Regions from separate parts of the Paenibacillus sp. FSL F4-0122 genome, predicted to be linked through region 2. Evidence: riboswitches for the same ligand, from Rfam matches in the RefSeq annotation. Region 2 holds a riboswitch; each other region holds the start of a gene.

Region 1 (10,451 bases), 4.4 Mb from region 2:
GCGGCAGGTGTCGAGCTGGAAGATGGATATGTTACTTTACCTGCACAGCTAACTATATTGGGAAGAGAACGTGGCAGTAAAGTAATCTCACATATTTCGCTGATCATCACAGAAGGAAAGTTTCACCAGGTGAAGCGAATGTTCCAAGCTGTCGGCAAAAAAGTCACTTTTCTGAAACGAGTATCTATGGGAGAATTGAGGCTGGACGAAAGTCTGCCACTGGGAGCTAGCCGGGAACTTACGCTAGAGGAACTGGCACTCTTAAGTACAGAAGCACCAGAACAATAATATATAGAAAAAATGGTATATAAATTGAATTTGGAAACTTGGGATAAGGGAATGGAGTGACGGAGGGGAAATTTGGAACTGTAAGAGCGATAGCGACCGCCTTTGTTTCCGGATTTCAACCACTATTAAACGGTATAAATCAAGAAATCTGGAAACAACAGCGGCTGGAAGCCCAAATATTCACCGCAGTTGCGACTGAAACTTAACTCAAATAGCCAGGTTCAATATATATAGAAAAAGAAAGACAAGGATGGTGGGAGTATGAGATACAAACTGATTGCACTAGATGTGGATGGTACACTGTTGAATGATGATCACCACTTGAGCACTGAGAATAAAGAAGCCATTGCTGAGGTTACGCGTCTTGGCGGGCAAATCGTGTTATGTACCGGCCGCAGTCCGCAGAACTCGATTCCTTTTATGGAGGAAATGGGGTTGTCTGGTTATGTGCTGGGTCATAACGGAGCTGCAACGGTTCGTGTGAAAGATCGGGAAGTGCTGCATCAATACGGTATGGATGCTCGTGGTCTTGACCCTTATATTGATTATTGTAGAAAGCATGATATTCATTATGATGTGAATACGGCTTTTGATATGTATGTAGATAATGTAGAAAACCTGACCAAAGAAGCCAATTATATGTATGAACACTTCCGTATCGTGCCGGCTACACTGCCAGCATGGGAAGATTTCCGTGAACCGGTTGTTAAGTTTACTGTATTTACACAACCAGAAATCCTTGACGAAGCTGAACGTGAATGGCGTACTTGGACCCATGAGTACAATATTTTGCGCAGTGGTGAATTTTTCGTTGATTTGATGCATCCGGAAGCCTCCAAGGGCAACGCCTTAAAGAATCTGGCTGTGAAGCTGGGAATTCCGCAAGAGGAAGTTCTTTCGATCGGTAATTATTTTAATGATATTTCTATGCTTACATACGCGGGTATGGGCGTTGCGATGGATAATTCTCCGGTTGAGGTCAAAGCGGCAGCGAATGCTGTAACGGGGTCTAACAACGAGCATGGTGTGCGAGATGCGCTGGTTAAATATTGTTTATCTTAATAATGGAAAGCATAAAGCGGACTTGAGTCCGTTCTATGCTTTTTTTGTTGTGAAGGAAATAAAAGAGATACATAAACAGAATTGATTCTATTAAAAATAATCCGCCCCTAGATTAACTTCCTGTATTAAAGTTTAATTTCCTCGTTCCGGCTAGGATCGCTATATTTATAGATACCAGGGTTCAGTTCGATTTTTTCGTCGAAAGGGATATCTTTGTAGCTATCAATATTAGTTCCTGTAGATATCATGCCCTTAGGTGTAATTTCAGGCACAACTTCTTTGCCATTAATCCGTAACGTAGTTTGGTTAACGCTTTTGAAGCCAGAAGATTTGGATGTTGATTCCACAATCAAATTTCCCCCCTCAGTATAGTAAGTGAATTCAATTTTTAACCCATCGACATCAAGTGAAGTGAACTGCTTTTCTTCTTTAGGTTTGTTTATAGTGATCCAATTCTTAGTAGTATCACGTTTCTCAATGACAGCATCCTTTAATATAAGTTTCATTGGAACATCGGACCAGTCGTTATACCATTCCGGAGATTCGAATTGAAATAAATGCTGGTAGCTTTCGGAATGATCTCCCTTCAAATTCCAACCCCCAGTGATTGTTTGATCACCTATAACCAACTGAGCGGTATTATAGTGGACAATTCCTTTTTTAAGCGAATCATTTTCATCTATTAGAATTTGGATATCCAAAGGGGTAACCACTAGCTGATCTAAGGTCATACCGGTCTTTTCTTGAAATTCAGGACTGTTATACAGTTTCTTAGTGTAAATCGCCTCACTTGCTTTTTTTCCATCTGCGTTAAAATCGAACTTCCACGTACCTGAAAATCGTTTCGCTTCTTCAATGTAACTAAAATGAAGACTAGCTTCCTTCCAATCTGATTCAGTTATATTAAAGACCTGTTCAATAAATAAATCCGATCCTTCGTTAGGCATGATGGTTGGAATTGCTTCATTCTCTTGACCACCAGTACTAACTACCAAATGTGGGTTACCCCGTCCTAAGTCAGATGGTGATGCAGCGACTTTGTAACGGATAATGGTTTGATTGGAAACATGTCGAACGGATTCGATTTGAATGCTTGGATATTGCTTAACTCCAGTATTGATAGTATCCCCTGCTTGATGATTAGATTGTAAGGGAATATTCCGATCACTGTAAAAAATGAGATTCCGTGCTTCAAACCTGTAGTCCTTTTTATCATCCTTTAATGTATCAGGTGTCTCATATACTCCAATGAGTTTCTGGCTTTCAGGATCGTATTCTAAATAACCGTATACCTTTGCCTTGGCACCGGATTCACTAGTCATGATGTTTTCCTCTGTAGCAAATCCAGTATATTTGGATAGATCAGATTTAGTATCAAGTGATAACAGCATTTTCATTTTTTCTCCATCAGTTACAACACCGTTCAAATTCATTGTTACTCCTGAAATGGAAGTTTGAAGATTATACTGTTGACCGATGCCGTTATTTAATGCATTGCTCACACTTCGACCACCAATTTTATCCCAATTAATCGTCATACTAGCGAATACAGGAATGGTTACAAGTAAGAGGCAAGAGAAGACAATACTGATAGGAATAAGCTTTTTATTAGACCTAGGAGTATTCTGGGAGGCATGCAGATTTCTTTGACGTGTATAAGCTTCTTGTTCTATGGCAGTCCACATCAAATCATAATCCGGTCGGGGAATATGTTTATCTTTTTCAATATAGAGACTCATTACTATTCAGCTCCTTTAGTTGGGTTCCACCCATTCTATTTAGTATTTTAAGTCCCTTGTTCAGTCTGGATTTTACAGTTCCTTCGGGTATGCTCATAACTTTAGAAATCTCGGGTACAGTCAATTCGTTTATAAAACGAAGGACTACTACCATTCTGATTTTGTCAGGAAGCTGACTGTATAACCCTTGTAATTCTTTTTTAGTTTCCTGTCGATCCAAACGTTTTTCTACAGGGTTTGATTCCTCAGACCTGGATAGTAAATAATTACGTACTTCTTTCATCCACCCCGTCTTACGCCTTTTGATCACACTGCTGCACTCATTCGAAGCAATTCGTAAAATCCAAGCTTTCAAGTTTCTTACCTTCGACTTATCCGCTAAGATAACTTTTACAAATACCTCTTGGGAAATATCCTCCGCATCTGCCTGATTTTTCATTAAGTAGTAACAAAAATAATATACTTGTTCTTTATAGAGCTCGAAAATTTCCCGGTCACTCATTTTGCTGCACCCCCTGTCTCTGCTGTTCTCATTAATAAGACTTATAAGCGTATGTAATCGTTCATTTTTCATTTTGATTGTAGTATTTCTTCTGAGTATCATAGCGAATTCGAATGGAAGATAAGTCGTTTACAGGTAATTATAACCATGATAAAATTAGCGGTGGGACATGCGTCCCTAATCTATTAAAACTAATTGAATGTCCGCGTTAAAGGTAAAATCATCGAAAGATGATGACACAAAGCCATGGGTCTAAAGCCTTTCGACAGAAGGAAATGATCGCCAGGCCGCCATAGGGATGTCTTATGAAGCATAAAGGATAGCTCTAAGAATATGTAGTCTATTTTGAGCTCTTTTATTATTTCGACCTATACGGCGTTACATTATCGCAAGGGGCCGAAAGGGGAAGTACATGAACAGTTTTTTCAAAACAATAGGTACTAGTTTGGCAGTAGGTGCTTTATTGCTGTCCGGAACGATCGGATGGATGTCTAATCCAGGAGTAGTGTCTGCAGCTACCTCAACAGTAGTAACCGCGGATCAGATGATCAGCAAAGTAACGGCAGCCTCCAAAGCAATAAAGAATTTCCATCTGGATGTGACCAAAAAACAGGATATTCAAAGCGGCGGGGTGCGTATCAGCAACACCAACACTCTGAAGCTGGATATCAACCGTCTGCCGAATTTTGCCGCAGCAGGCACTGTCGCTAGTAGTCTTTTAGAAACATCGTACAGTCTATATGCCAATGACAAGGAGTTTTACTATCTTGTAGACGGAAGTGAACTGATCGATGAATCTGAAGATGAAGGTTACGACGATGACGGGGAGCCGATCGATCCTGATGCACAGTATTGGCTTGGACTGGAGAAAACGGAATGGGATGCCTTTTACTCTAAAGGCCAATACGATCCTGTTTCCATGCTTGATTCGGTCAAAAGTTATAAAAAATCCATGAAAGTCAGCACGGCTGGCGCACAAACGGTCTTACAATTCACGGTAACCGATCCGACAGCAGCTAAGGGGATAATCAAACTCTATGACCAGGAGAACCTCTGGGATGGTGAGACAGTTCAACCCAAAAGCGTAACGTGGAAATTATTCGTCAATACTAAGACCTGGCAAACGGAAAAGCTGACAGTCGATCTGAGTTATGTGCTGGTAAGTGATGGAGCAAAAGATACATACACCACGAAAATTGAAGCTAAATACTCCAAGAATAATAAAGGTACAGCCATTGTAAAACCGGCCGAACTAGAATAATAAGGACGATTCATATCGAGCAAAAAGCGCTGTTCCGCTGAACAGTGCTTTTTGCTGTATTCAACAGTAGTTGTTTATTAGTTGACAAGAATAAATCATTGCTGTAATTTATATGTATGCGCATGTATATAATATTTTGTTTAAATATAATTTAATGAAAGTTGGGAAAAAGATGATAGCACTAGACACAACATTAACTTTTCGCAGAGGACTGACATTAAAAAACCGAGTGGTTATGGCTCCAATGACCACGCGAATGAGCTTTTATGACGGTGTAGTAACACAAGATGAATTGAAATACTATTCACTAAGAACGGGCGAAGTAGGTGCGGTCATCACTGCGGCAGCAAATGTACAAGAGGGTGGAAAAGGATGGGAAGGTGAACTTAGTGTTTCCTCCGATCAATTTATTCCTAGCCTTAGCCGATTAGCATCTACTATTAAACGAAATGGAACAAAAGCTATTTTACAACTATTCCATGCAGGAAGAATGACAGATTCAAAAATACTACGTGGCGTACAACCAGTTTCCTCCAGCGCCATTGCTGCCGAACGTCCGAATGCAGAAATTCCAAGAGCATTAACAGAAGATGAAATTTTCGGTGTAATTGAGGATTTTAAAAAAGCGACTCAACGTGCTATTCAAGCTGGATTTGACGGGGTAGAAATTCATGGAGCAAACACATATTTAGTCCAACAGTTCTTCTCTCCACACTCCAACCGTCGTGATGATCAATGGGGCGGAAGCTTAGAGAAAAGATTTAATTTCATTAACCAATTAGTGGATGCAGTTATTGCTGTCGTTGACAATTCAAAGGTTAAGGATTTTATTGTCGGCTATCGTTTTTCTCCAGAAGAATATGAAGAGCCTGGAATTAAAATCACCGATACCTTTTATCTTATTGATAAATTAGCTGATAAAAAGCTAGATTATCTGCATATTTCATTAGGGGATTTTAAGAAAGTATCTGCATCAGAAGATTTTAAAGAAAAATCAATCCTGCAATATGTACATGAGAAAATCAATGGCCGTGTACCTTTAATTGGGGTCGGAGATATCCGTACCAAACAGGACGCAGAGGACACGTTGACAAATGCTGAATTAGTAGCAGTAGGACGTTCTCTTATCATTGATCCTCATTGGACAAGTAAAGTGCTGGAGGGTAAAGAAGATATCATCAGAAGAGTACTTGCTGATCAAGATAGAGAAGAACTCGTAGTAGAGAATGGTATTCTAGAATTCCTTAAATTAATGATGCCTGATCGTTTACGCTAAACCCAAACACAGTTTTGAGCGCTATATCTATAACGTTCCGCGGTAATTCCGCGGAACGTTATTTTTCTGTAACGACTCTATTCCCTCTTTAAGATTGTTGTCGTATGTTTCAACATTCGATTCATGAGATTTCGCCGTTCTGTTTTTATGTCGGTGTCGCTTCTCTTTAATGCGTCGCGGATGGGGATGATCTCTGTAATTTTCCTGCCGCTTTTTATTCTTCGATCTACACAAGTCGGAATGTAACCTACGTTAGTTATACTCGTGTGTCCTTTTTCATCCTTCTTTATTTTAAGCGTAAGAATGATACCGCTTTGTGTATAAGGAATATTCATTAGTTTAGTCGAAACAAAATTCCCCAATGAGTAAATAACGAATTGTTTTTTTCCACGAAGCGCTAACGGTTGTAGAACATGTGGGTGAGACCCCAGTATGATGTCGGCGCCATTTTTAAAGAAGAGATTGACCAGCTCTTTTTGCCTCTTGTTTGGAGTGTAACGGTATTCGCTTCCGAAATGCAGATAAAGCAAGACTAGATCGACTTTCTTTTTTAAATCTCGAATCTCCCGAATGATTTTGGGCGTAGATATCCGGTTAACCAGCCATGGCTTACTCACTGGTACAGGAATTCGGTTGGTTCCTGCTGTGTAGGAGAGGATGCCGATCGTAATTCCTTTGACGTTTTTAATAAGAGTTCTCTTGGATTCTTCTAATGATTTAGCTGTTCCCGTGTGGTCGATTCCATTACGGTCTAGAACTCGTAACGTCCGAACCAGACCCGGGGCACCATAATCCATGCAATGATTGTTGGCCGTTACTAATACGTCGAATCCGGCTTGCTTAAGTGCAGGGGCCAGTTCGTCTGGACATTTGAATATCGGACCGCCTGAACGTGGGCTTTTCCGGCATTCGGGGCCACTTCCAGCAAAGGTAGTTTCGAGATTGCCAATTGTCAAATCAGCCTGTTTTAGATAAGGAGCTACTTTTGCAAACAGGGGGCTGAACGAATAGGTTCCGTCAGGCTGCTTAGCATCCGAAATAATATAACGTTTGACCATTAGATCTCCCACAGCAGCTATTTGTATTTCAGTCATGGATATCCACCTTTTTATTATTTTCATTAGGATATGGCATAAAGTTGTTATGGGTTATTCTTTCTTTAAGGCGAAGTGCAAACATTTTTGTGGCTTTTTATTTAAAATGTGACCCAACGCATAATCACTTTATTTAGATCGTCTAAATTTAAGGTATTCATTTTTTTTCAAACTTTTATAATTTGATTCAAATCCTCTTTTTTGTTTGGCAACCATAATAAAATAAGGTTGTTGATAAACATTATCAATCAAACATTGGAGGTTAAAGAAATGAGTACACAATTCAAAAAAATCGCCGAGGATACTTACTGGATAGGCAAAATCGATAACCGCCAGGTTCCATTTCACCGCCTGATTCTGGCAAAAGGAACTACCTATAATTCTTATTTATTAAAAACAGGTAAGCCAACTGTCATTGATACCGTAGATATGGAATTCGGACGTGAATATGCCGAGTGCCTGGGTGAAATGATTGATCTTCTAGATATTCATTACATTGTAATTAATCATACAGAGCCTGATCACTCTGGTGGACTGGCAGCTCTCGCTGCCAAGGCTGCAAATGCCACGATCGTATGCACCGAGATTGCTGTTCCAGAATTGCAGGAAATGTACAAGCTTCATAGCCGGAACTTCCTGGTGGTTAAAGATGGAGACAAGCTGGATATTGGCGGGAAAACGCTGCTGTTTAAAGAAACACCGTATCTCCATACCGCCGAAACGATGATAACCTATTGTATCGAAGATCAAATCTTATTTCCTTGTGATATTTTCAGCACGCATGTTGCGGTGGAGAATCTATTCAGCGATGAAGCCGGGTTTGATATTACGGAAGATTTCCAGGGCTATTACGCAGCTATTATACATCCTCATAGAAGATATGTAAGAACACTGTTAGAGGCTGTTAAGGATCTTGAGATCCGGATGATCGCTCCTTCCCATGGGTTTGTGATCCGGGAGGACATACGTAAATATATCGGGATGTACGCCACATTGAGCCGCGAAACGACGCAAGGAAAAAAGGCAACCATCGTTTATACCACCATCAAAAACAGTACCAAGAAGATGGCCAAAATTATACAGGATTGCTTGCAGGAAAATAATATTGAGACAGAGGTCTGGGATGCAGATAAAAGCAGTGCCACCGATATTCTGAACAGCATAACGTCAGCTGACGCGGTCTTTATTGGCAGCTCCACTAAATACGCGGACATGATTGGGAATCTGGAGAACATTCTGAAAGAATTGCACAATATGAATCTGGAAGGCAAACTTGCTGCAGCCTTTGGCTCCTACGGTTGGAGTGGTGAAGCCATTGAAGTCATTCAGGATTATCTGAATGGAACAAACATGACGGTGCAAAGCACATCTGAGGTTATTAAATCCACGGGGATGACACATGTAGAGTTCCCTGTACGAATCAGGTTTTCCCCGAAAGAGCCTGAGAAAGTTCAAAAAATTAAAAATGCGGCTGAATTTGTATCGGATTTGCTGCTGAGTTCATTTTAGGGAGGGGAGCATAGGATGACAAAACATTACGTTATTGTTGGCGGCGGAGTAGCCGCCGTCCATGCCGCCAAAGCCATCCGTGATCAAGACGCAGATTCGGAAATTTCGATCCTCGGGGAGGAAAGCCAACTGCCCTATAACCGGATTAAGCTGACTAAAGGGCTGTTTACCGACCTGCACAGTGAGAAGGTGCTGATTAAAAAGGAAAAGTGGTACCGCGATAACCGTATATCCGTAAAAACCTCGACCCGAATCCGTTCTGTCCACCCGGACCGGCAAATTGTTGTGACAGAAGATGGGCAGAGTGTTTCTTATCATAAGCTTTTACTGTGTATGGGAGCGAAGAATCGTGAACTTTCCCTTGAGGGCTCCGGCCTGAACAATGTCCATACCCTCCGGGACATGAACGACGCGGACAGATTGAAAGAAAACCTGCAGGATGGCAGCCATGTAGCCGTAATCGGTGGTGGAGTGCAGGGAATCGAAACCGCTTGGGCGCTGCATGTAGCTGGATATCAGGTAACGGTGATCGAAGCTTTTCACCGGTTGATGGGCAGACAGCTTGATGAGAAATCCTCACAGCTACTTAAGGAGAACCTTGAACAAGCAGGTGTGAAGGTTATTCTTCAAGCAGATGTGGCGTCTATTACAGGAACAGAGTTTGTTACCGGAATTACGCTGGACGACCAATCTCATTTTTCCTGTGACCATGTGGTCTACTCCATTGGTATTGTACCGAATACGGAACTGGTAAGTGGCTCGAGTATTCAAGTCCGGCAGGGCATTATCGTAAATGAACAAATGCAAACAAATGATCCACATGTGTACGCAGCCGGAGATGTGGCTGAAGTTAACGGGCATGTGGAAGGACTGTGGGGCGGAGCGATTGAGCAGGGCCGGATTGCCGGCAGTAATATGGTTGCCAATCTGACTGCGTATCGTAGAGCTGTTCCGGTTACCTTATTTAACGCCTTTGGCATCTCTTTATTTTCGATAGGCAACGTGGATGAACGGTATTGCGATACGGTGGTAAGCGGAGAAGAAAATGGGGCGTATACGCGAATCTATGTGAAAGATAACACAATGATTGGTGCGATATCCTGGCAAGGAGCAGCTGCTTCACTGGGGTATAAAACCGCTGTAGAGCAAGGCATCCCCCTTGAGGGGATCGATGTTAACGGGAGCAGTATCGAGGAGATTATGGCTGAAGTACAAACCAGGTTGAACTAAACTATTAACTTTTTAGGAGATGATAAAGATGAAAAAATACATTTGTCTACCCTGTGGTTATATCTATGATCCGGCATTAGGCGATCCCGATGAGGATGTTGTTGCAGGCACCGCATTTGAAGACTTGCCTGAAGATTGGGTCTGTCCGGTATGCGGTGAAGATACCAGTCATTTTGCAGCGGTTGAAGACAAAAAAACTTTTGTATCCTAAAGGAAAGTAAAAGTTGTACAAAAAAAATGAACAACAGGGGGGACAGTTATGAAGGAGTATTCTTGCCGATACGCTGCTGAACCTTGTACCCGCAAGGTGCCTATTTTTGCTGCGTTAAGCGATGACGATCTCTCCCGGATCAGCGCTATGATCAAGCATCGTAAGTTTACTAAAGGTCAACCTTTAATTCTGGAAGGGGCGCCGTCAGATACGCTGTACATTATTCAGCGAGGGCATGTTAAATTATCTAAAACAACTCCTGAGGGCAAGGAACAAATT
Region 2 (10,451 bases):
AGCAACTGACCGTAATTGTCCACTGCTTGTAGAATACGCAGCTTCCAAACCTCCACTTGCAGCTTTGTTTCCATCAGCAGCTGACTAACCAACTCTTCTATGACTTGATGCCAGATGCCATAAGGGAGTGAGGTATGTCGGGATTCGAATTTGCCTCTGGCGAAGAAACCATCCAAAGAGACTGTATTTCTAAGGGTCTCCTTTAGAAAGGTTGTTTTGCCGATACCACTCTCCCCGCTAATCCAGACCGTCTCTACGGCACCTTGTGATGCTCGTTGCAGCGCTTCCCTTAAGCTTTGTTGCTCAAGATGTCTTCCATAGAAGCGTCCTGATACCATCCACCGCTCTGGGATATCCCAGCTTCCTAGTGGAAAAGGCTCAATATGCCCGGATTCTTCTAGACGGGATAGACATTCCTCAAAATCCGATTTAATGCCTAATGCGCTGGCGTATCTCGCTTCAGGCATCTTCTCCATGCATTTACCAACAATATCAGAGACCGATAGAGGGATAGTGGGGAACTTGCGGTGCAGAGGCTCAGGTGTATCTGCAAGATGACGATATACAATATCAACAACATCATGCAGCTCAAAGGGGCGGCTGCCTGAGAGACATTCATACAGGATGATCCCAAGCGAATAAAAGTCAGAACGGTAATCCGGTTTGACTCCGGTTCGTCCCGTTTGTTCTGGAGCTATATAAGGAAGCAGAACATCGGGCCGACCGCTTAACGGTGACAAAGGACTCGTGATGTTTTCGGTAGAGCACATTCTTATATCAATAAATTTCACTTCAAAAGTAATGGGATTGACGATTAGATGAGCGGGGGTTAGTTCATTTAGTGTTATTTTTTCACGATGAATTTGCATAAGACAATCAGCAATGGCTGTAGCGATCCGAAGCAGCGCTGGAAGACCCAGTGAATTAACAGGCATACGCAGGATCTGCCCAAGAGTACTCCCCTCTATATCTTTTAAGAGAAGGACTGGTCGGTCCGCCATAATTTCCAAACTGTACGCCTCTATTGCACCACGTCCGCAAAGTCGCTTAAGCATGTCATACTCATGACGAAAAGCATCGACCATGGCAGCTCCCGGGTATTCTCCTATTGTTGTCTTAGCGATAACCCTTAGGCCGTCCTCTTGACGTAGGAGTCTGTATAATCTGATATCCGCGGTATTATCTATCAGATCTAAGGTTTGGTATCCTGGCAATTCAAACATCAACAGCACTCCCTAATTACAATTAGACAGAATACTCAATCTTGCAAAGTAGTTAAAGCCATTATAACATCTGATCTTGCCGTTCTACTCGTAAGACATTTCATATTTCGTTAATCCTATCGCGTTGGCGCACAGTGCCGCCTGTGTCCGGTCAGTAACCTGCAGCTTCGCTAAAATCTGACTGACATGCTTCTTCACCGTAAATTCACTGATAAAAAGACGTGTGGCAATCACTCTATTGCAAGCACCTTGTCCAAGCTGAATCAGGACTTCCTTCTCTTTTGGTGTCAATTCATCTGTTGGACTGCTGGCGCTCATTCGCATCTTTTCTTCCATTAGGCCAGGATCGTAATATTTTCTCCCTTTGTACACCAACTGGATAGCAAAGAGTAATTCCTCCGGCAGTGCCTCTTTCAGTACATATCCGTCTACCAGTACTTCTTCAGCCCTCAAAAAATCCTCTCTGCTCGCAGAGGAAGTCAACAGTATGAATTTACTAACAATGCCGCGGGTACGTGCTATCTTAATGACATCCAGTCCTGATTCATCAGCAAGTTTAAGATCAATGAGGACAATGTCTGGCTTTGTCTCTTCAATCACATCAAGTGCTTCCGGACCAGTCGTAGCTTCACCTGCAAATTGCATATCCGATTGCATTGCAATGACAGATGCCAGCCCTCTTCTAACTAAAGGATGATCATCTACAATGATGATTTTCACAGAAACACCTCTCTCTAAACCGCATACATTATTTACTTCTTTGTATAAAAAGCTTCAATTAGAGTATTCATTTAAATTTGGCGCATTTCTGATTAAGTATAGTTAAAAGACTACACCGCTTATAGTGAGCGTTGTCATTTCTTTTGTCACATGACAAAATGGATATTTTTACATAAAAACTTCCTCATTTAAAAACTGGCGAACCATGGTTATAGAGACCACAATCCGCCTGTTTTCTTGGGAATTTAATTATTATCAATAAAAGAAATGATTTGCACGAGATTACCTGCGACTTGGTAAGTTAACCCCAGCATGTAAGTTCCTTTCTCCTCGTTTGATAGGTCAATAGTGAACACATCCGGATTAGCAGCCCATTCCTTCATATCAAACACAATTTCTTTAGATGTTCTAGTGTTTCTTACCCCAGCGGAATTAGGGATCACTTTGCTGCCATCGAGCCCTCTCACCAGATTAGCTACTTCAACCACAGGTCCCTTAAATTCTCCTACCTCTAACACTTGTGGGTCGGCCAATAAGCTCGTTAGTTTAGTTAACCCTTGTAATGGGGAGAAATCTGTAATTTCATTTCCAGTAATATCAAGTGTCTCTAGGTTCTTTGCGTACTGCAAACCTTCCAAGGATCTGGCTCTTCTGGTTTCGCTGGTTAACGTTGTAAGGTTATACATATCCCCTAACGTTAGTTCTCCAGTTACGCCCAATGTAGTCTTGATCGAAGCACTTAAATACGGGTCCGCCACAGTAATCTCTTTCGTAAGATCTATTTGGACCAAACCTTCGGTTGCTTGTTGCAACGCTGCTACAGCTTCGTCTACTTCACTTTGCGTAACAGAAGAGTTAGCCAACACTGTCTCTGCTGTCGAGAGGTTGGACGTAAATGCCGCGATGCTCTCAGGTGTGAAGCCTTCTAGAGAAATTGCTTTAGCCGCTGCAATCGCCTGTTCCAGATCTCCAGTGAATAAGTGATCTCCATTCGCAAAATGTAGTTTGGCTCCACCCCATGTAGCATGGTCAGATCCGTTGCCATTTCCCCCGTCTGTGACAACTAATTTCAGTTCTTTTGCTCCATTAATATCCAATTCAATGAATTTCTGCGGATCTCTTGAACTCATGACTCCACTATCGAATTTCTTCTCTCCATCGACAAACACCTCAAAGCTCACCGAACCAACAGAACCGTACATTTGTCTATCTACACCTACATAGGAAGTGAAATAGTCCACGTTTTTGTCGCTTAGATCGTATACAATCGTCGAGTTAGAGTGCGCTCCAATTCCTCTTTCATAGGACACTACCTGATTGTTCTCATCTGTTAATCTCAGCGTATTCGCACTAATAGATTTATCCTTCAAAGGTGCAGTATAGCTGTTCTGAGTAGAGTTCCAGTCGTAATCCGTCATATACGTAAAGTCCGTCATGTCTACTACGGCTATAGTTCTAATCTTCGTGGTCGTATTTCCATCACTATCTGTTACTGTGTAAGTGATTGGATACTTTCCAGCCCGGTTGAATTTAACTTGCTCTTGACCTGTGACCTTCACTTGAGCCGTCAAGTCACCGTCTTCCGAATCCATTGCCGAATAGCTTTCACTGATATCAATCACTTGGCCCACTTTGGTTGAGACAGATTTAGGTATGGTAAGCTCTGGTGTATTGTTCAAGATCATAAACTTCGCATCAGCAAAATCACCGTGATCTGAAGCATTTCCGTTACCTGCATTATCTAACACCAGCTTCAATTCACTTACCCCCTTAACAGGTATCCGCGCAAGCTTGGCTTCTGTACCAAATTTCATCAGTCCGCTGTTATAAACCTCTGCCCCATCGGCAAAGATTTTGAAAATCACACTGGAGTTGCTTTGCTCAGGGATATTTCTATCAACCCCTACATATGTTTCAAAATATTCATAGTTTGTACCCGCCAGATTATACACGATTTCAGAGCTGGCATGGGTTCCTAAGCCCTTAGCGAACTCTTTGACCTCGCCATTTACCAGCAGCTTAATCGGATTGTTAGAGCTAGCCTTATCTTTTCGAACCACATTATAATCCGTTTTTGCCGATTGCCAATCTACATCACTCAGGTATTTACTAGCGCTGTATACAACAATCTTTCTGGCCTGCACAGCGGAGTTCCCATCTGAGTCTGTGACTGAAAACTCGACGTTGTAAGTCCCTGTTTTGCTTGATGTGAACCCATTTGGGTTTACATCAACGGCTCCAATTAAGTTACCATCTTCCGTATCAAAAGCCGTAACATCGCTCAACACATCAAATTCGCTGTTCAGCTTAACGAAGGTTGTCTCTTCCGGCACTGTAATGATAGGTTTGCTTGAATTATTCGAGAACTTCGCATCGGCCCATACCGTATGGTCTGAAGCATTGCCATCCTTAGCATCTGTTGTAACCAGCTTCACCTCTCTTGCGCCAGTCACAGGGATTTTCACAAATTGATGTTCTGTTCCTGCCCGGAAAACATCACTCTCAAATTTCTGTTCTCCATCCACATACACTGCAAAAGTAGCCGAGGAAGGTTTCCCTTTCATGGCTTGATCGATCCCAATGTAGCTTTCAAAGAAGTCGTAACCCTTACCTTCAATATCGTAAACTACCTCAGAGTTGGCATGAACACCAATCCCTTTCGCGTATGTCGCAGCCAATCCTTGGCGAACAAGGGTTATGATTCCCCCGGAAACGGCTTTATCTTTCTTTAATTCACCCCAGCCTACAACGACTGACTTGGCATTGAGATCGGAAATATAGGCGTAGTCGCTCGTTACCGTAACCTGTGTGGTTTTCGTTTCCGTAACCCCTTCGCTTTTCACTTCATATACAATTTCGTAGTTGCCTTTTTGCGTTACATCAACGTTATTGGCTTTCAGAGAGACATCTGCAGTAATATCGTTTCCTAGATAGTTAGCCGCTTTTACATAGCTCATCGGATCAAAGGTTTGATTAAGCTTTAAAGTGAGCTGATCTTCAACAGACAAGGCTGGCTTAAAGGCTTTAACCTGTACGGGCTTCAGTGGGTTCAGCTTTTTATCATAACCGACGATCTTGTACGTATAGTTGATACTCGCATCTACATTCTGATCCACAAATTGGTCAGTCCCTGTAAAACCAACTAACACATTATTTCTATACACTTCATATCCTAAGAAATCTTGCTTAAGCTCTTTATCTATACTGAAACTTAACGTGTTCGTTCTAGCCGTGGTGTTAGGTGTGATATTAACCTTAATGGCCAGATTTTTATCCGCTATTCCAGTTCCCTCATAATTAATCACCGAGTTATTTAAATACCATAACTTTTGCGGTGCCGGATACTTGGCTACTTTCGCTTTTGTCTCAGGATTCACAGTGAAGCCATGTCTGGCAAAATAGCTGCTTAAATCTAATCCCAGTACTTCGGAGGAGAACTCCACCAAATACTGCTGCTTGGAATTGTCACCGTTGGGAAGGGTGACCTTCCGCTCCCGATATAGCTTGGTCAGCTCTGTCCAGTATCCCGGATGTGCCAGCTCCAGCTGCCAATAGGCTCCGAGTTGTGCAAATAAGCCCTGCTGATTCATAACCACTTTATTTTCTTCGAGGACATATTTATAGATATCTGATTCATACGGTATACGATTATCTATCGAATTCGCCGCGACAGACATAAACATAGACACCATATTATTAGTTACTTCGCCATATTCCCGTTCACCCATAGCCAAGCGATGCCCAATTTCGTGATTCAGTCCCCAGCCCGGATAAGCTTTGTTAAAATCACCTAACATGGTTCCTACTGTTCCAAGTTGGATCCCTGTATGATCTCCCGCTGCATACATCGCACCATAAGGCTGCATCAATCGAATATTCTCACGAATTAGCTTGGCATCATGAATCTCACTACTGCCATCCAAGCCATAGAAGGTAAAAATGCTTTTCATCCAGGTGTCATACCCAGTTACGGTATCCAGCGGGTTATTTCCTTGCGTAATAAATTTGTTGTACGCTTCAGTCGCAGTTCCTGTAAAAATAACATGATCGCTGGCCATTTCTACCACATCGATAAGTTTGCGATCTTGAACATTTGGATGAGCCGCTTTATCTTCGTCTAATCTTTGTTTGTATGTGGTTAAGAAGGTTCTGAATTGTTCTGGATCCGTGGTCTTGGTCATAAAAGGAATCTTTTCTAAACCTTCGAAGCGGATCAGTGGCGCCTTCCCTTGCTCCTCAGCTGTATAGGGATTTACGATATAAACGGTTCCGCCCTTAGTTACATCATGAGCATAAGCACTAGTCGTTGCAATTTCAGGTACAGTTATAGTGTTCTTGCCCGCACGCAATTGTACGCCCCTAGCCCAACTATTCCAAGCTCCCTCTTGTTGAGAAAAGATCAAAGAAGGCAACTTATCACCCGAAGCAGCATCCACATAAACATTGATGGTCTCGCCAGGCATTGCCGCAAGTCCTGTAGGCTGGTTGTTCGTGCCGAAGCCTATTCTCAGGTTTTGCTGAGCATGTTTTTTCATATCTCCACGCTGCTCCGCCTCTATGATGGTACCTTCGATTTGAACCTCGCCATTAACCAGCTTCTTAGCTAGTTCCAATGAATCTTTAAGGATTGGATAGAGCGGATGTACTTTTGTCGCTTCCTCCAATTCATTGATTTTTGCAACGTTATTATAAGCAGACACAACCGCACTCATCGTTCCATCTGTGAAAATACCATTTACAGCTTCGCTTACTTTATCTTCTGTATAAAATCTAAATTCAGCCGCAAAAGGTCTGTTAATATTAGCTTTTGTGAACTTAAATTTTAATCTTTTAAACTTCGTCGGTTCGAATTTAAATTCCAGAAAATCATTGGTACTAATCGCGGTTCCGCTAGATACAAGTTGGAAGGTCTCTCCTTTACTCGTCTCTGATGCATAGATTTCAAAAGCCTCTGGGAATCCTTTGCGGTTATCTCTAGCCAAAAAAGCCACTCTGTCCAGCACTTCCGCTTGCGCTAGTTCAAACACGACTTCATTCGTGAAGCTTGCATCATTGTTTTTGTTCGTTTCCCAATGCGTAGTGGGCTGGTCATCCAGCATATATTCAGGCTTCGTACCTGGGTAGCTTCCACCGTTCACCGTTACTTTTGATACGTTTGCATTTGGCATTCTATAAGCTTGGCTATAGGCATTTTCATAGGCTGTACCATACCCTTTTAGCTTCGAAACCTTGGCTGCCGTTGCATCTACCTGATGGTTCTCCAAAAGGATCTTTGCATTCTCTATCTCTTCTTTAAACTGCGTATACAGTGGATGTGCCTGCACTTCATTCTCTAAAGCTGTTAATTTCTCTGTCGTATTAAAGGCAGCACTAACTTGGCTCAAGGTATCATCTGTAAATAAATTTTTCATTTTAGCAGAGACACTATCCTCTTTATAAAAAGAAAACTCAGCCGCACTCGCCCAATCTTGGTTGGCTTTTTTGAAGACAAATTTAAATCTCTTAAAAGCCGTAGGTGCGAACTGAATCTCCACTACATCACCGGTTGAGCCTTTATATTCTCCAGAAGACACGAGTGTGAAATCGCCTGCATCTGTAGTGGAGCCATAGATATCAAATTCTTGAGCAAAACCTTTACCTTTAGCACCAGATTGCCTAGCGGCGTAGACCATTCTATTTAATTCAGTGGACTCATTGAAAACAAACACAACCTCATTCGTAAACGTTGAACTATTCGGTTTGCCAGTCTCCCAATGCGTGCTCATATCCCCATCCATAGCCTTAGCTATAGGTGAGCCTGAGTAGTTGCCACCGTTATTTGTGATGGTTTTAATATTTGCTGGATTCATTCTAAAAACCTCATTATAGGCATTTAGAACATCCTTGCCGTACAGCTCAAACGGAATAACCGAAGCGTTGCTTAATAAGTTGACCTTACTTTGCGCGACTGTTTTTGTTACATTTACCTTGCTTGCCTCACTTGCTAAAGCATAACCTGCCTCACTCGAAAAACTGGCCAACATGGCCGCCGATGTAGCGATCGCAATCATTTTCTTCATCTCTTCTTACCCCCAGATGTCATATGAATCTCTCCAGTGCCCAAAAATGGGCACAAAAAAAACTACCCCAAAAGAGTAGCTTGATTGCGTATAAAGTCGCCTAAAAATTAAGACTTAATTTTTATTAAACCTTAACAAGCATAAACGCCTTCGGCGTCCTTATAAGGACGGTAAGCGTTTAAGCGAGAAATATAAGATATTAAGTATAGGTGTATAACTTATACTTTCTTATATTTTAACAAAAAGCGTTACACACTCTTTGGCAGCTGGCTGACAATAGTTATGATAACCTTAGTCCCTATAGCTTTGCGTCCCTACATTTCCATAGGTTTGCCTATGAAGTTTCGAATACATTCAAAGAGTAACATAAGCCTAGATCTGATCGCATGATTAATTGGTATGAAATGAGTATAGGTAATTGCAATTAGTTTTTCTCATGTGATAGATATTATTTATCGACTATCCCGGAAGAGAATGGGATCCTTTAGGACTGGAGGTCTAATTAACTCCCCGATCCGAACAAACGCCGGAACCAATTCCACACATCGCCCGTGATGGGAATTAATCCGAAACCATGTTCGCCAACTGCGATTACACCATATGCCCATTGTCCGATAGCTATGGCACCCCCAGCGATCCTGCCTATCGCTATCGCACCAAACGCCGTATCCCCTATGGCGATGGCCCCCAACGCTTTTTCCGCGATTGCGATCGCTCCTACAGCCACTCCTGCAATCGCAATCGCTCCCACTGCGAAGCCAAGCCAGCTAAGTGCTATTGCTCCAATCGCTAACCACATTCCCAGTGATATTGCTCCTAAGGAAAGTACGCCCACGCTTATCGCACCTATGGAAATCAATCCGACAGCTACATCTCCAATAGCGATTAAACCAACAGCTGTCTTTACACGGGGTTTACTTCCATGACCATACTTTTGACCTGAGTATCGCCCTAAATTACTACGAATACTGATGACCGGAAATGAGGGAGAAGGCCATTGATAATCAATTTCTCGTCCATCAAAGCCCCTAGAATCCGCCCAGCGCGTTACAAATTGATGCCATTTCATATCCATCCCGTCCCCCTTTTCAAATTACCTAAATTATACAACCCCGGGGGTTGGCTGTACTCAGACTCTGACCTGAAATTCATCTCATCCTCTGGACCGATATATACTCATTAGGATTACTGTTTGGGAATAGGATCAGGCTTTCCAAATAAATATCCCTGAAACAACTGATAACCACTCTGCTTAAGCCATTCAAAGTCCTCTCTAAACTCCACACCTTCTGCTAAAGGAACAGATTGGATTTCTAAAGCCTTTTCTAAAAATTGTTTAGCTATTTTCTGTTTGTTCGGATCACTGGACACGCCTTGAACATATTTCATATCTAACTTCATGTAATGAGGTTTAAGCTCCAATAACATCTCGATTGTGCTGAAGCCTTCCCCAACATCATCTAAAGCGTATTCAAATCCCCGGTCCTTGTAATATGTCAAAATAGCTTTCAAATGAGCGAGATCATCCACTTTCTCCGTTTCAACAACTTCAAAGACAAAAAGAGAGGGATCGACACCTAATTGATTAGCCAATTCAACCGTTGATCTTAAGCAGAACTCTGGAGCGTAAATTGATGTAGGGATAAAATTAATAAACGTTTTTTTATTTAAGGGCGCAGCATATTTTACGGCAGTCATTCTACATAACCGGTCTAAAGCATATAAACGCCCACGATTCCGTGCTGCCGCAAAGATCTCATTAGGATAGATAAGGGATCCATCTTCTTTTTTAAATCTCGATAAAAGCTCGTATGCAAAAATCTCTTCCCTTACGTTCACAATCGGTTGGAAGTAACAAGTAACAAGACCCTTAGTGATAACCTCATCAATCCACTTCATATCCATTACAGTAGACATCTCGGATAGAGGTCTCCATGCTTGGTCATCTATACGAAATTCAATTTTCCCGGACTCCATATGATCGTTACAGAAATCTAGAAGATCTCGCGCTTCAGCTTCCTTAATCGTAATCACATTTTCTTCTACCTTATGTATCGTATTACTTCTACTCAAGTGATGAATAACCTTAGGTAAAACCCTAAGATTAAGCTCACCATGAGGCTTGATTTGAAAATTCAGCTCTCTTACTACACAATGATTACAAGCCATATTCATAACCCCTTTAATAATCGATTCTCTGAAAAAGATCCCGGAACGGCTCTTCTCAATCGAAATCCGTATACTCCAGTAAATATGTCGCGTCTAACACGGTGATCTGCTGATGTTGAATCTCAATAATCTTTTGCTCTTGCAGATCTTTAAGCACAAGGGTAGCCGTCTCCCTTAACGTTCCGATCATATCCGCGAACTGCTGATGGGTCAATCGAAGATCAATCCTCTGTTTGCCTTGCTCCTCTACTCCAAATCTTTGGTATAGTCTTCTCAGCGT
Region 3 (10,451 bases), 2.2 Mb from region 2:
TGGGGCGTAGGCTACAAACTAGAGGTACCTAAATAAGTGAACTTCTGGAGAAGTCTTGTCGGCAAACTGTGGGTTACGATCATCTGCCTGGTCGCTGTCGTACTTATTACCTTGGGGTTATTTTTGCTTCCCTACATAGACAGTAACTTTGCCAATTCCGGAGATATCAAACGTTTATTTATGTATACTTGTATGATCGGATTTTCTTTGACTACATTTTTTGCGTTATTTTTGTTTACCAAAATCACCCAGCCGATGCAGCGTGTCATTGAAGCTGCGAATAACATTCGCCGGGGAGAATACGGAACAAGGCTTACGCTGGTCACAAGTGATGAAATTGGCCAGTTGGCGACTTCCTTTAACCATATGGCTGAGGAGCTTGAAGAGAATATTCGCAGTCTGCATCATGAGAAGGGGCATTTATCTAGCGTACTGCGCAGTATGAGCGATGCTGTGATCACCTTTGATATTGAAGGGCAGATTATTTTGACCAATCCGCACGGCCAAGCTCTGCTAGAGAGCTGGAGCGATTTGCAGTGGGAACATGCGAGTGATGCTGAGCTCCATCCCGAAACGGCTGAGAGCAGTGTTCCGCCTCCCCTGCGTCCTTTATTTTTAAGCACCCTGAAACAAGGTGGCGATGACCGCTCCAATGTACATGTGCGGCAGGGCGTCTGGTCTGTTCATATGGCACCATTATATTCTGAAGGCAGCATCCGGGGAGTAGTTGCTGTACTGCGGGATGTGACGGAAGAGGTGCGTCTGGAAAAGATGCGCAGAGACTTCGTTGCTAACGTCTCCCATGAAATACGCACTCCGTTGTCGATGATGCAAGGGTACAGTGAGGCTTTATTGGACGGGATGGCTTCATCCCCCGAAGAAAGCAGTGAGCTGATCCAGGTCATTCATGACGAATCACTGCGTATGGGGCGTCTGGTTAAGGATTTGCTTGATCTTGCCCGAATGGAAGCCGGACATACGGATATGATGAAAGCTCAGGTGGACATGAATGAACTGCTGGAACGAGTCTACCGTAAATTTTCTGTACGTGCCAAAGAGCGCGATATCCATCTTCACTTGCAGCAACAGAGCGATATTGCTGTTCTGAAGGCAGCGGATGAGGATAAACTGGAACAAGTCCTAACCAATTTACTCGATAATGCTTTCCGCCACACACAGGGTGGCAAAAAAATCACAGTTCATACAGGAACTTGTGTATTAGAAGGTCGTCGTTATCTTGAGATTAAAATTCAGGATGAAGGGGTGGGAATTCCACCAGAGGATCTGCCGTATATATTCGACCGCTTCTACAAAGCTGATAAGGCGCGTGTACGGGGAGAATCAGGTGGAACAGGACTTGGGCTTGCGATTGTTAAAAATATTGTAGAGTCGCATCACGGGACCATCTCCGCTTCAAGCAAACTAGGCGAAAGTACAACCTTTACGCTAAGACTTCCTGTCGAAAAACAGTAATTCCAAACACAATGTGTGATAGCGCCTCTGACAGCAGAGGTGCTTTTTGTTGAAACAAACACATTAATCTTGTTCATCGTGGAACATATCTTGTAGGTTTTGCTTGGGAGGGCATAGAATGATTTTATCTTTAGACCAAGGTACTACCAGCTCACGAGCCATATTGTTCGATACGGAGGCTAAATGGGTCTCACAAGGTCAATATGATGTTAAGCAATCCTTCCCCCATCCAGGCTGGGTAGAGCATGACCCTGAGCAAATCTGGGAGTCACAGCTCGCAGCGGCAAGAGACGCGATTGCGCGGGGTGGCATAGCGGTTGAGGAGATCTCTGCCATCGGAATAACCAATCAGAGAGAAACGGCTTTAATCTGGGATAAAACAACGGGCAAACCGATATACCCTGCGATCGTGTGGCAGGACAGGCGTACTGCAGAGCAATGTGAAGAACTTAAAAGTAAAGGGCTGGAGCAAGTTATTGCGAGCAAGACGGGCCTTGTTGTAGATGCTTATTTCTCAGCTACCAAAATCTCCTGGATACTGGATCACGTGGATGGTGCCCGAGAGCGGGCGAATCGAGGGGAGCTTCTGGCAGGTACGATCGACAGCTGGCTAATTTGGAGACTTACTTGCGGAGCCGTACATGTCACTGATGTTACCAATGCCTCACGTACGATGCTGTTCAATCTTCATGAACGGTGCTGGGATGAAGAGCTAATGCAAGAGCTTCGTATTCCGCGTACCATTCTGCCAGAAGTAAGAATGTCTGGCGGCGAATTTGGAATAGCAGACAAACAGTGGTTTGGGGCGGATATTCCAATTCGCTCTGTACTTGGAGATCAACAGGCTGCATTGTTTGGACATACTTGTCTAGAACCCGGCAGTGCCAAAAACACGTATGGTACGGGCTGCTTTATACTTATGAACACAGGCACAGAAGCTGTAGCCTCCAGCCATGGCTTGTTGACCACTGTAGCTTGGGGTATGGGAGATGAACTCTATTATGCCCTCGAGGGCAGTGTGTTCGTAGCCGGAGCGGCTGTTCAGTGGCTGCAGGAGGGGCTTGGTCTTATAGAGGAGCCAGCAGGCTCAGAAGTTAAAGCAAGGGAAGTAGAGGACAGCGAAGGGGTTATCGTTGTGCCTGCGTTTACCGGACTGGGGGCACCCTATTGGGATATGTACGCCCGTGGTGCCATATTTGGCCTCACCAGGGGCACTACCTCAGGACATCTGGTACGAGCTACATTGGAGTCCTTAGCCTTTCAATCTAGAGATGTAATAGGAGCTATGGAAAAAGACGCAGGCATGCCATTGACCGGCCTTCGTGTGGATGGCGGAGCTGTGCGTAACGATTTGCTGATGCAGTTCCAGTCTGATATCCTGGGCAGTGAGGTTACTAGAACCACATATGCGGAGACAACAGCGCTAGGTGCAGCGCTTCTGGCCGGGTTAACGTCCGGAGTCTGGACACGTGCCCAGCTAGAGAGCTTCAACAAGGCTGAGAGGGTCTTCTCGCCTGAGATGGGTATTACTGAGCGGGAAGGTCGTTACAACGCCTGGAAGGACGCTGTAGCGCGTACCATGGGTTGGGAGAAGCATGAAGGATATCAGTGATAAAGGGGCTGTATATGTCTATGGTTAACGGAAACGAATCTGATCTGCCGGGCGGACTATCTAAGCCGGCGCTTCGAGCCCTGCATGGGGCTGGATATGTTCAGCTTCAACAATTCAGCAAGCTTACGGAGGCAGAGCTTCTGCAGCTACATGGATTGGGGCCAAAGGCGATCGTTCTACTGCGGAGTGCTCTCGCGGAAAAGGGGCTCACCTTTGCAAGTAAGTCCTGATGTTGCGTTCATATTTATAACAAAAAGCGGCAAGCTTAGGTGAATCCCTAGCTTGCCGCTTTTTGTTATACAGCTCCTAATATTCAATAACAAATGCTACATTTTGCCAACCGGCGCCCACTGTCCAGAACAGGACTTTATCACCACGTTCGATCTTTCCAGTAGTTACAGCTTTATGTAGAGCAATAAATGGGCTGCTGGTAGAGGTATATCCGAATTCATCTCCTATGTATACCGCTACATTGCGATCAATGCCGACTTTCTCACACATCTCTAAGATATTAGGCAATGAAAACTGTGAGAAGCAGGCTGCTTTAATGGCTTCAGGCGCGATATTGTTGTTAGACAGTAGAGTACGAATAGACTCAGAAGCAGCATCTATGCAAATGGAATCATCAAAAGGAATAAACTTCACATTAAACTCTCCAGCCGCTACACCTTGTTTACCCAGTTTAGCCAGGCCTGCGCACGGGAACTTGGAATTATCGCAAACACAAGGATTCGTTTGGTAGATAGAGTCAATGAAACCGACTACATCCTCAGCTTGTTCAAGAATGACTGCCGCCGCTGCATCACCGAAGTTAGCGTAGTAGACTGGATCATTCTTATCGGCATGAGGGGTTACATAATCGGAGCCGATTATCAACGCTCGTTTAATCCTAGGATTCGCTTGCATCTGACGGCTAACCTGTTCCACTGAAGCCGTCATACCCGCACAATTAGCATTGCTGTCAATGCAGATTGTATGGGATGCGCCTTTGATCAAACGGTGAATCATTAATGAGTTGGTAGGAAAGATATACTCAGGAGTTTGACTTGCATAGGCAATAAGGTCGATATCGGCACCTGTGAGACCACTTTTCTCCAGAACATTCCGGGCAGCCTCAAAAGCCATCGTAAGGGAATTCTCATCCGCATCCTTAATACTATACCGTGTAATACGACCTAATGCGGATAATAGACCTCGAATATCAATGCCTTTTTCGTCAAAATGCTTAATGAAAAAGTCGTTACCAACTATATTGCTGGGATGATAGATATCAATGCCTTTAATACGAATTCCGGTCATAATACGCCTCCAGGAAAGCAGTAAAATGTGGACTACATATTAAGATTAAAAGATCTAGACTGTAACCGCAGAAATGATCTCGATGTTATCGAGTCCAGCTTTACGGCCAAGACGGGAAAGCTGCATTTTGAGGATCGGGTTATTTTCAAGCGTTAGATTTACTTTTACAAACCCATCATTCTTAAACATTACAAAGCAGCTTTCTAAAAGAGGTACCACATCTGGTGCAGTTACATTTAGCTTTCTGCAGTCGATTTTTAGTTCATAGTCAGCTGGAGTAATTGGATTGATAGTTTGTTGATAAGCTTGAATAGATTTTAGACCATCTTCTTCAGAAAATGTTCCATCCAACTCAATGTTAATAACCTTATTTGCAGTGTCTGTCTTCAAAATGAAACTTCCCATGCCTAAATCTCTCCCATAGATTGAATTTGTCCAAAACAGTTCGACTGCAATATCCAGCCCTTTATATATCCACTTAGCTGTTTTATAAAAGTCAAAATTCGACACTATACAGCAAGTATTGGGATATTCCGACTCTATTATAGGCATATTTTTCAAGTGCATGCAATAATAAAGTCGAATTTTGTATATTGTTGTCGAACTGTTGGGTTATTGGATTTCTTCTATGGTTGCAAGCAGGATATTAAAAGCTGTGATGATTCTAGGTGCCCCTATAACGGGTACTAAGTGTAATAGAATACCTTTAAGCTGTTCTACGGTGACTCCAACACGAAGGGCCATGACATAATGAACACCCAGCTGTTCGAATTGACCCATTGAAATTAAAGATGAAATGACTGCAATTTCCTTCCAGTCAGGGGCTATAGTATTACGTTGAAAAATATCGCCATAGGCATTCCCCATAATAAATTCAGCCAAGTCAGGGAAGTGGTCTTTAATTGGAGCTAGTGCTTTTGCGCCATAGTCTCCTGATAGATTCGTGAAGTGGTTGAGACCACTGTTGATATTTTCCTTCATGGTTAGCCTCCTAGTTTAGGTTCAAAGTACGGTGTGCAGTCGGAGGGACTTCATCACGGTCTGTTAGTAGTTCAATAACGGCAACATGGTTTAGAGCTACCGCATCTTTAATTGCAGCTGTGAATTCATCCGCAGTCTCACATTTGTAGCCTTTAGCACCTAGAGATTCAGCGAATTTCACGGCGTCCATTGGTACTTCATATAGAGTTCCATCGATACGACCTGTGGTTTTCTCCATACCCTTAAGAGCCATATCTAGTTGCTTATTATTGACCACGATAAAGATGACAGGGATATCTTTGCAGACAGCGGTGTTAATCTCAGTGCCGAGCATCATGAAACAACCATCACCTGTAATGCAGAGGACAGTTTCTTCAGGAGCTGCAACTTTTGCACCAATAGCCATGCCGATCGAATTACCCATGCAAGCAAAATAAGCATCAAAAACAAAGCTGCCCGGTTTCTTAACCTTGTACCATTTTGCAGCGTGGAATCCATGGCTTCCATCATCAACGAAAATTGAATTATTATAAGGGATCAAATCACTTAAAGTGCTCATTACTGAAGCCAGTGAAAGATTCTTGAGGGTTGGAAGCTCTTCTGAATAATCAGCATTGGCCAAAGCCTCACGTTTGGTGATTGTGCTTGGGTCAATATGATTTAGGCAGTGCACCAAATTATCGCGCAGGTCCCCAGTGACCGGTATTGTTTTGGACAATAGGATTTTTCCGACAAAGGTTGGATCAATATCAAATTGAATTAAAGTTGCTGGATGATTCTCCCGTTTAAGATTACAGATGGTCATATCACTTAAACGTGATCCAAGCACTATAAACAGATCGCTTTTATTCAATAAATCATCCCCGTGGGTCGAACCGCCAACGCCAATAGGACCATGATAGAGTGGGTGATCCCAGACTATAGCCCCTTTTCCACCAGGAGATGTTACTACAGGAATATTAAAAGTTTCTGCGAGTTGAACAAGCTCTTTATGTGCTCCGGAGCGGTTAATTCCTTTACCCGCAATAATCAAAGGATTCTTAGCAGCTTGAATAGCATCGATGACTCTATCGATATTAGCTTGACTAATTAGAGACTCTCTTTCAGGGATTACAATATTGCATTCTTCCAATACTTCAGTTTGTACATCAAAAGGAATACAAAGATGAACAGGACCCCGTTTGGCCAGGGCCACAGAAATCGCATGATTAAAAATAGTACCAAAGTGATCCCCACGTTCAACCAATTTACTGAACAAGGTGGCAGGTCTGAACATATCAGCTAAATCAGCCAGAAAAGAGGTGGAGTCCTGACATTGAGGAATTCCAAGCTCTGTAATGGATTGGTGGCCAGTAATAAACAGGACAGGTAGGTTGTTAGCTTTCGCATGAGCTGCTGCTGTGAGCAGGTTAGTTCCACCAGGACCAGAAGTACCAAATGCTACGCCTAGGTTACCCGTTTTCAGCGCATACCCTGCTGCTTCGAATCCGGAGCTTGCTTCATGTCTGCCGGGAATAAATTCAATACCGTAATCGACCATCTTTAGAACTATTGGACAAATCGATTTGCCAATGATCCCAAAAGAATGGGTGACTCCTAGGTTACGTAGTGCTTCCGCCATGTAATCTGCGACTGTCTTCAAAAGAAACACCTCACAAGTTTTTTGATATATATTAGTTATTAATCTACCGAATAGATACGATAGATCAATATACTCAAAAAGTAAAAACCTGTGCTCTATAGTAAGCACAGGTTGGTGGCATAAGGCGCCGCTAAGACTGAACAATAGTTCAGCCGTCCTGGTTCCTCTGCAACCTGGCAATCATGGCCTCAAACGAAAAAATGAGGCTGTAGATCCATGGTTTTGCGTCATCCTCTTTCGAGGATTTTGCCAATATTAATTTATAGTTGATAAGAATAATTTTCCTTTACAATATATTCCTCATTAATTTTTGTCAACATAATCCGCTAAAAAAACTCGAAATTTGACGAAAGTCTTGTCCAAGAGATGAAGTTTTGTCTCGCGAAAAAAACTGCCACCTAAGACTCAGCTTAGGTGGCAGTTGATAGTTTTGAACTAGAATTTAAAGATATGAATGGTTTTTTGCAGATTAAATACGGCCTGGGTCATTTTTTCCGTTTCTTCTGCAACAGACTGCAGGGCATTAATCTGTTCATTCATAGCCGCCGATACCTCTTCAGTGCCTGCAGCGGTTTCTTCGGTGATTGCTGAGATATTCTCAATTGCACTGGAAATTTTCAAGGCACTTTCTAGCATAAGATCACTCTCCGCAGAGAATGAAGAGATTTGCTCGGTAATGTACTGCACGCTTTGTACAATTTGTGCGAAAATATGGGCAGATTGAGTGATCATTTCATTCTGAACCTGCACAACCTCTTCATTGATGGCGATATTATCGATGGCTTGTTTAATATCTGACTCAATGCTGCGGACCAAACCGAATACTTCTTTTGTGGAAGCCGTAGATTCCTCAGCAAGCTTGCGAACCTCTTGAGCGACAACGGCAAAACCCCGACCATGCTCTCCGGCACGAGCAGCTTCGATGGAGGCATTGAGTGACAGCAGGTTGGTCTGCTCAGCGATCTCTGTGATGGTCTTGGTGATCATCGTAATCCCGCGGGCATTTTGTGAGAGAGCTTCAATAGTATCAGCCACTTTTTGTGTAGCCTCTATGTTTTTACGCATGCCTTCAGCCTGTGTATCTACGGATTGGCGCCCTTGCTCAACAAGTTCTAAGGTATGTATTGAACGTCTGTTCATTTCTTTGGTGGAGTTCGTATAATTGGATACTTTGGTCTCAATGTCTTTAATGGATTCTGTCATATCAGCGATATCCGTAGATATTTCATTTGCACCAAGAGCGAGCTCGGTAGAAGAAGAGGCTACTTGTGCCATAACAATTTTCAGGTTCTGGTTCTTATCTTCGATTCCGCGGCTTGCATCCATTACTTGACGGGTGATCTGCGATGCATCGGTCAGAATCTTCTTGAGCTTATCAATCATTGTGTTAAAGGAGCGGCTTACGTCACCCATTGAACCATTTTCGTCCGCTCTGCTAGTGAAATCCCCCTTCGAAATACTGTGAGATACATTAGCAATATCATCAAAAGATGATGTAAGCGTTCTCTCCACGAAGCGAGCAACAGGTAAAGTCAGACCTGCAAGAACAACTACTAGTATAATTCCTACGAGAAATTGACCTAGAATCATTAACGTAACTAAGACAGGAATTGCAAACAGTGCGGCAACGAGGTAACATCCGGCAACAATTCTTTGTTTTAACGGAAGTTTGTGCATCCAGCTCATTGGTAAAATGTCCCCCTTATTAAATTTTATGTAATGGTGTTATTATAGGGGATTTATAGGTCATTGGTCTATAGAGAAGTGTCATAAATCTTCTTTAAGTAGTAGATATTTAGAATTCATGTCAAAATTCCTCATATATTGTGGAAATTGTTTTAATAGCAGACTTTACCATCCCTACTAGTTCGGTAGGAGCTAAAACAATAACTGAAGGAGAAAAAGAGAGTACGATACGACAGGCAGATTCTATAGTATTAAACTCGGCCTCTACGTTCATCCACCCAGTATTAGCAGAGGGTTCTACTAAAGTTATAGTTACATATCTTTCACGTTGTAATTCTTTAAGAATAGACTCATTCACCTTTAATTTCACTACATATTTTGGCAGAGCTGCTTTAAAAGCTAAAGTCGACTGTTCCCAGTAGCTTTTTAAATCAAAAGTCTCAGGTCTGACAAATGATTCATTAGTTGCTTCAGCTTGTATTAATCTTGACACGCGAAAAGTCCGCATATCACCCTCGGTTCGTGCCACTACATACCACACTCCACGTTTTGCGACTAACCCAAGAGGTTCAATAAAACGTTCCTTCGTCTCGTCATTCCGTGGGTAAGTGATCTTTACTTTACGATCTTCCCAAACAGCTTCCTGCAGGATAGATAGGAACGGATAGGTCTCGTCGGAAGGGTGCCAGCTGGCACCATCAATATGGATGCGCTGGCTTAGGTAACTGGCTGGATTATTCGTCCTAGATGGCGAAGCAGCCTCCAGCTTGAGTACGGCAGAAGAAAAGTCGTTTTGTATACCCAGATCTTTTAAAATCGAGGAGTCTGCGGACAGCAGCAGAGTAGCAATCTCTGAGGGCTTCATACCCGTTAACGAGGTTCGGTATCCTTCTGTGAGCATCCAGCCCCCTTCGCGTCCCCGTTCGGCAAGAATCGGTATTCCTGCTGTACATAAGGCTTCCATATCTCTAAACACAGTTCGTTCAGACACTTCTAAGGTCTGGGCTAGCTCACGGGACGTCATCTTTCCACGATTTTGCAGCAAAAGTAAGATGGATAACAAACGATCGGCTCTCATTAAGGGAACATTCCTCCTCCTAATAAATGTTAGTCAGTTCTTAATTAATTATTATATTATATATGTCAGTTGATGTCATATTAAAGAATTATACTTATATAAGGTAAGGATTAAATATAGAACATTTAGAGAAAAACAAATGTAGAAAGGATTGAGAACATGTCTTTAAAAGGAAAAGTAGCATTGGTCACCGGAGGCAGCAGAGGTGCTGGTAGAGGAATTGCATTGGAGCTGGCAAGGAAAGGTGCATTCGTTTATATTACGGGCAGAACGACAGAGGTCTCTGGCACAGGGCAAAGCAAGTGGAGCATTGATAACGTGCTTAGGGAAATAAAAGCGGAGGGAGGGTCCGGCAGCGCCATACGATGTGATCATACAAAAGATCAGGAGACAGAGACGGTCATTCGCCAGATTGCTTCAGAGCAAGGGCGGCTTGATATTTTAGTCAACAATGTATGGGGCGGCAACGATTTACTTATTGAGCAGAAGTCTTTCTGGGAGCTTCCAACAGCGCATTGGGACAATATGTTTAATGCGGGTGTGAGGGCACAGTTGGTAACAAATTATTACGCCATACCTTTAATGCGCGAGGCAAAAGCTGGCGGTCTAATCATCCACACAACCTTTTGGGATCATTACAAATATCTCGGAAACTTCTATTATGATCTTTCTAAAAATAC

Evidence for each region. Region 2 has a riboswitch for cyclic di-GMP ahead of MHH49_RS10705 (NPCBM/NEW2 domain-containing protein). Riboswitches for the same ligand answer to the same signal wherever they lie in the genome.
Region 1: another riboswitch for cyclic di-GMP. It lies ahead of MHH49_RS30490 (DUF6612 family protein); the one in region 2 lies ahead of MHH49_RS10705 (NPCBM/NEW2 domain-containing protein).
Region 3: another riboswitch for cyclic di-GMP. It lies ahead of MHH49_RS20265 (thiamine pyrophosphate-binding protein); the one in region 2 lies ahead of MHH49_RS10705 (NPCBM/NEW2 domain-containing protein).

What each region holds. Positions count from the first base shown of each region.
Region 1 is NZ_JBBODI010000001.1:6,909,740-6,920,190, reverse strand. Features, by position in the region: gene MHH49_RS30510 (pseudouridine synthase) at 1-288, shown strand, start outside; gene MHH49_RS30505 (Cof-type HAD-IIB family hydrolase) at 550-1,350, shown strand; gene MHH49_RS30500 (DUF4179 domain-containing protein) at 1,476-3,089, opposite strand; gene MHH49_RS30495 (RNA polymerase sigma factor) at 3,073-3,591, opposite strand; cyclic di-GMP riboswitch class I at 3,795-3,886, shown strand; gene MHH49_RS30490 (DUF6612 family protein) at 4,004-4,852, shown strand; gene MHH49_RS30485 (NADH-dependent flavin oxidoreductase) at 4,965-6,128, shown strand; gene MHH49_RS30480 (CapA family protein) at 6,206-7,222, opposite strand; gene MHH49_RS30475 (FprA family A-type flavoprotein) at 7,493-8,731, shown strand; gene MHH49_RS30470 (NAD(P)/FAD-dependent oxidoreductase) at 8,747-9,961, shown strand; gene rd (rubredoxin) at 9,990-10,172, shown strand; gene MHH49_RS30460 (Crp/Fnr family transcriptional regulator) at 10,221-10,451, shown strand, end outside.
Region 2 is NZ_JBBODI010000001.1:2,497,502-2,507,952, reverse strand. Features, by position in the region: gene MHH49_RS10715 (AAA family ATPase) at 1-1,223, opposite strand, end outside; gene MHH49_RS10710 (response regulator) at 1,308-1,943, opposite strand; gene MHH49_RS10705 (NPCBM/NEW2 domain-containing protein) at 2,189-8,002, opposite strand; cyclic di-GMP riboswitch class I at 8,261-8,347, opposite strand; gene MHH49_RS10700 (hypothetical protein) at 8,505-9,071, opposite strand; gene MHH49_RS10695 (EAL domain-containing protein) at 9,188-10,171, opposite strand; gene MHH49_RS10690 (Crp/Fnr family transcriptional regulator) at 10,227-10,451, opposite strand, start outside.
Region 3 is NZ_JBBODI010000001.1:4,676,077-4,686,527, forward strand. Features, by position in the region: gene MHH49_RS20230 (response regulator transcription factor) at 1-36, shown strand, start outside; gene MHH49_RS20235 (ATP-binding protein) at 37-1,473, shown strand; gene glpK (glycerol kinase GlpK) at 1,592-3,085, shown strand; gene MHH49_RS20245 (DNA-binding protein) at 3,100-3,315, shown strand; gene MHH49_RS20250 (ketoacyl-ACP synthase III) at 3,392-4,384, opposite strand; gene MHH49_RS20255 (hypothetical protein) at 4,439-4,789, opposite strand; gene MHH49_RS20260 (carboxymuconolactone decarboxylase family protein) at 4,997-5,365, opposite strand; gene MHH49_RS20265 (thiamine pyrophosphate-binding protein) at 5,376-7,016, opposite strand; cyclic di-GMP riboswitch class I at 7,172-7,268, opposite strand; gene MHH49_RS20270 (methyl-accepting chemotaxis protein) at 7,443-8,693, opposite strand; gene MHH49_RS20275 (helix-turn-helix transcriptional regulator) at 8,815-9,771, opposite strand; gene MHH49_RS20280 (SDR family NAD(P)-dependent oxidoreductase) at 9,931-10,451, shown strand, end outside.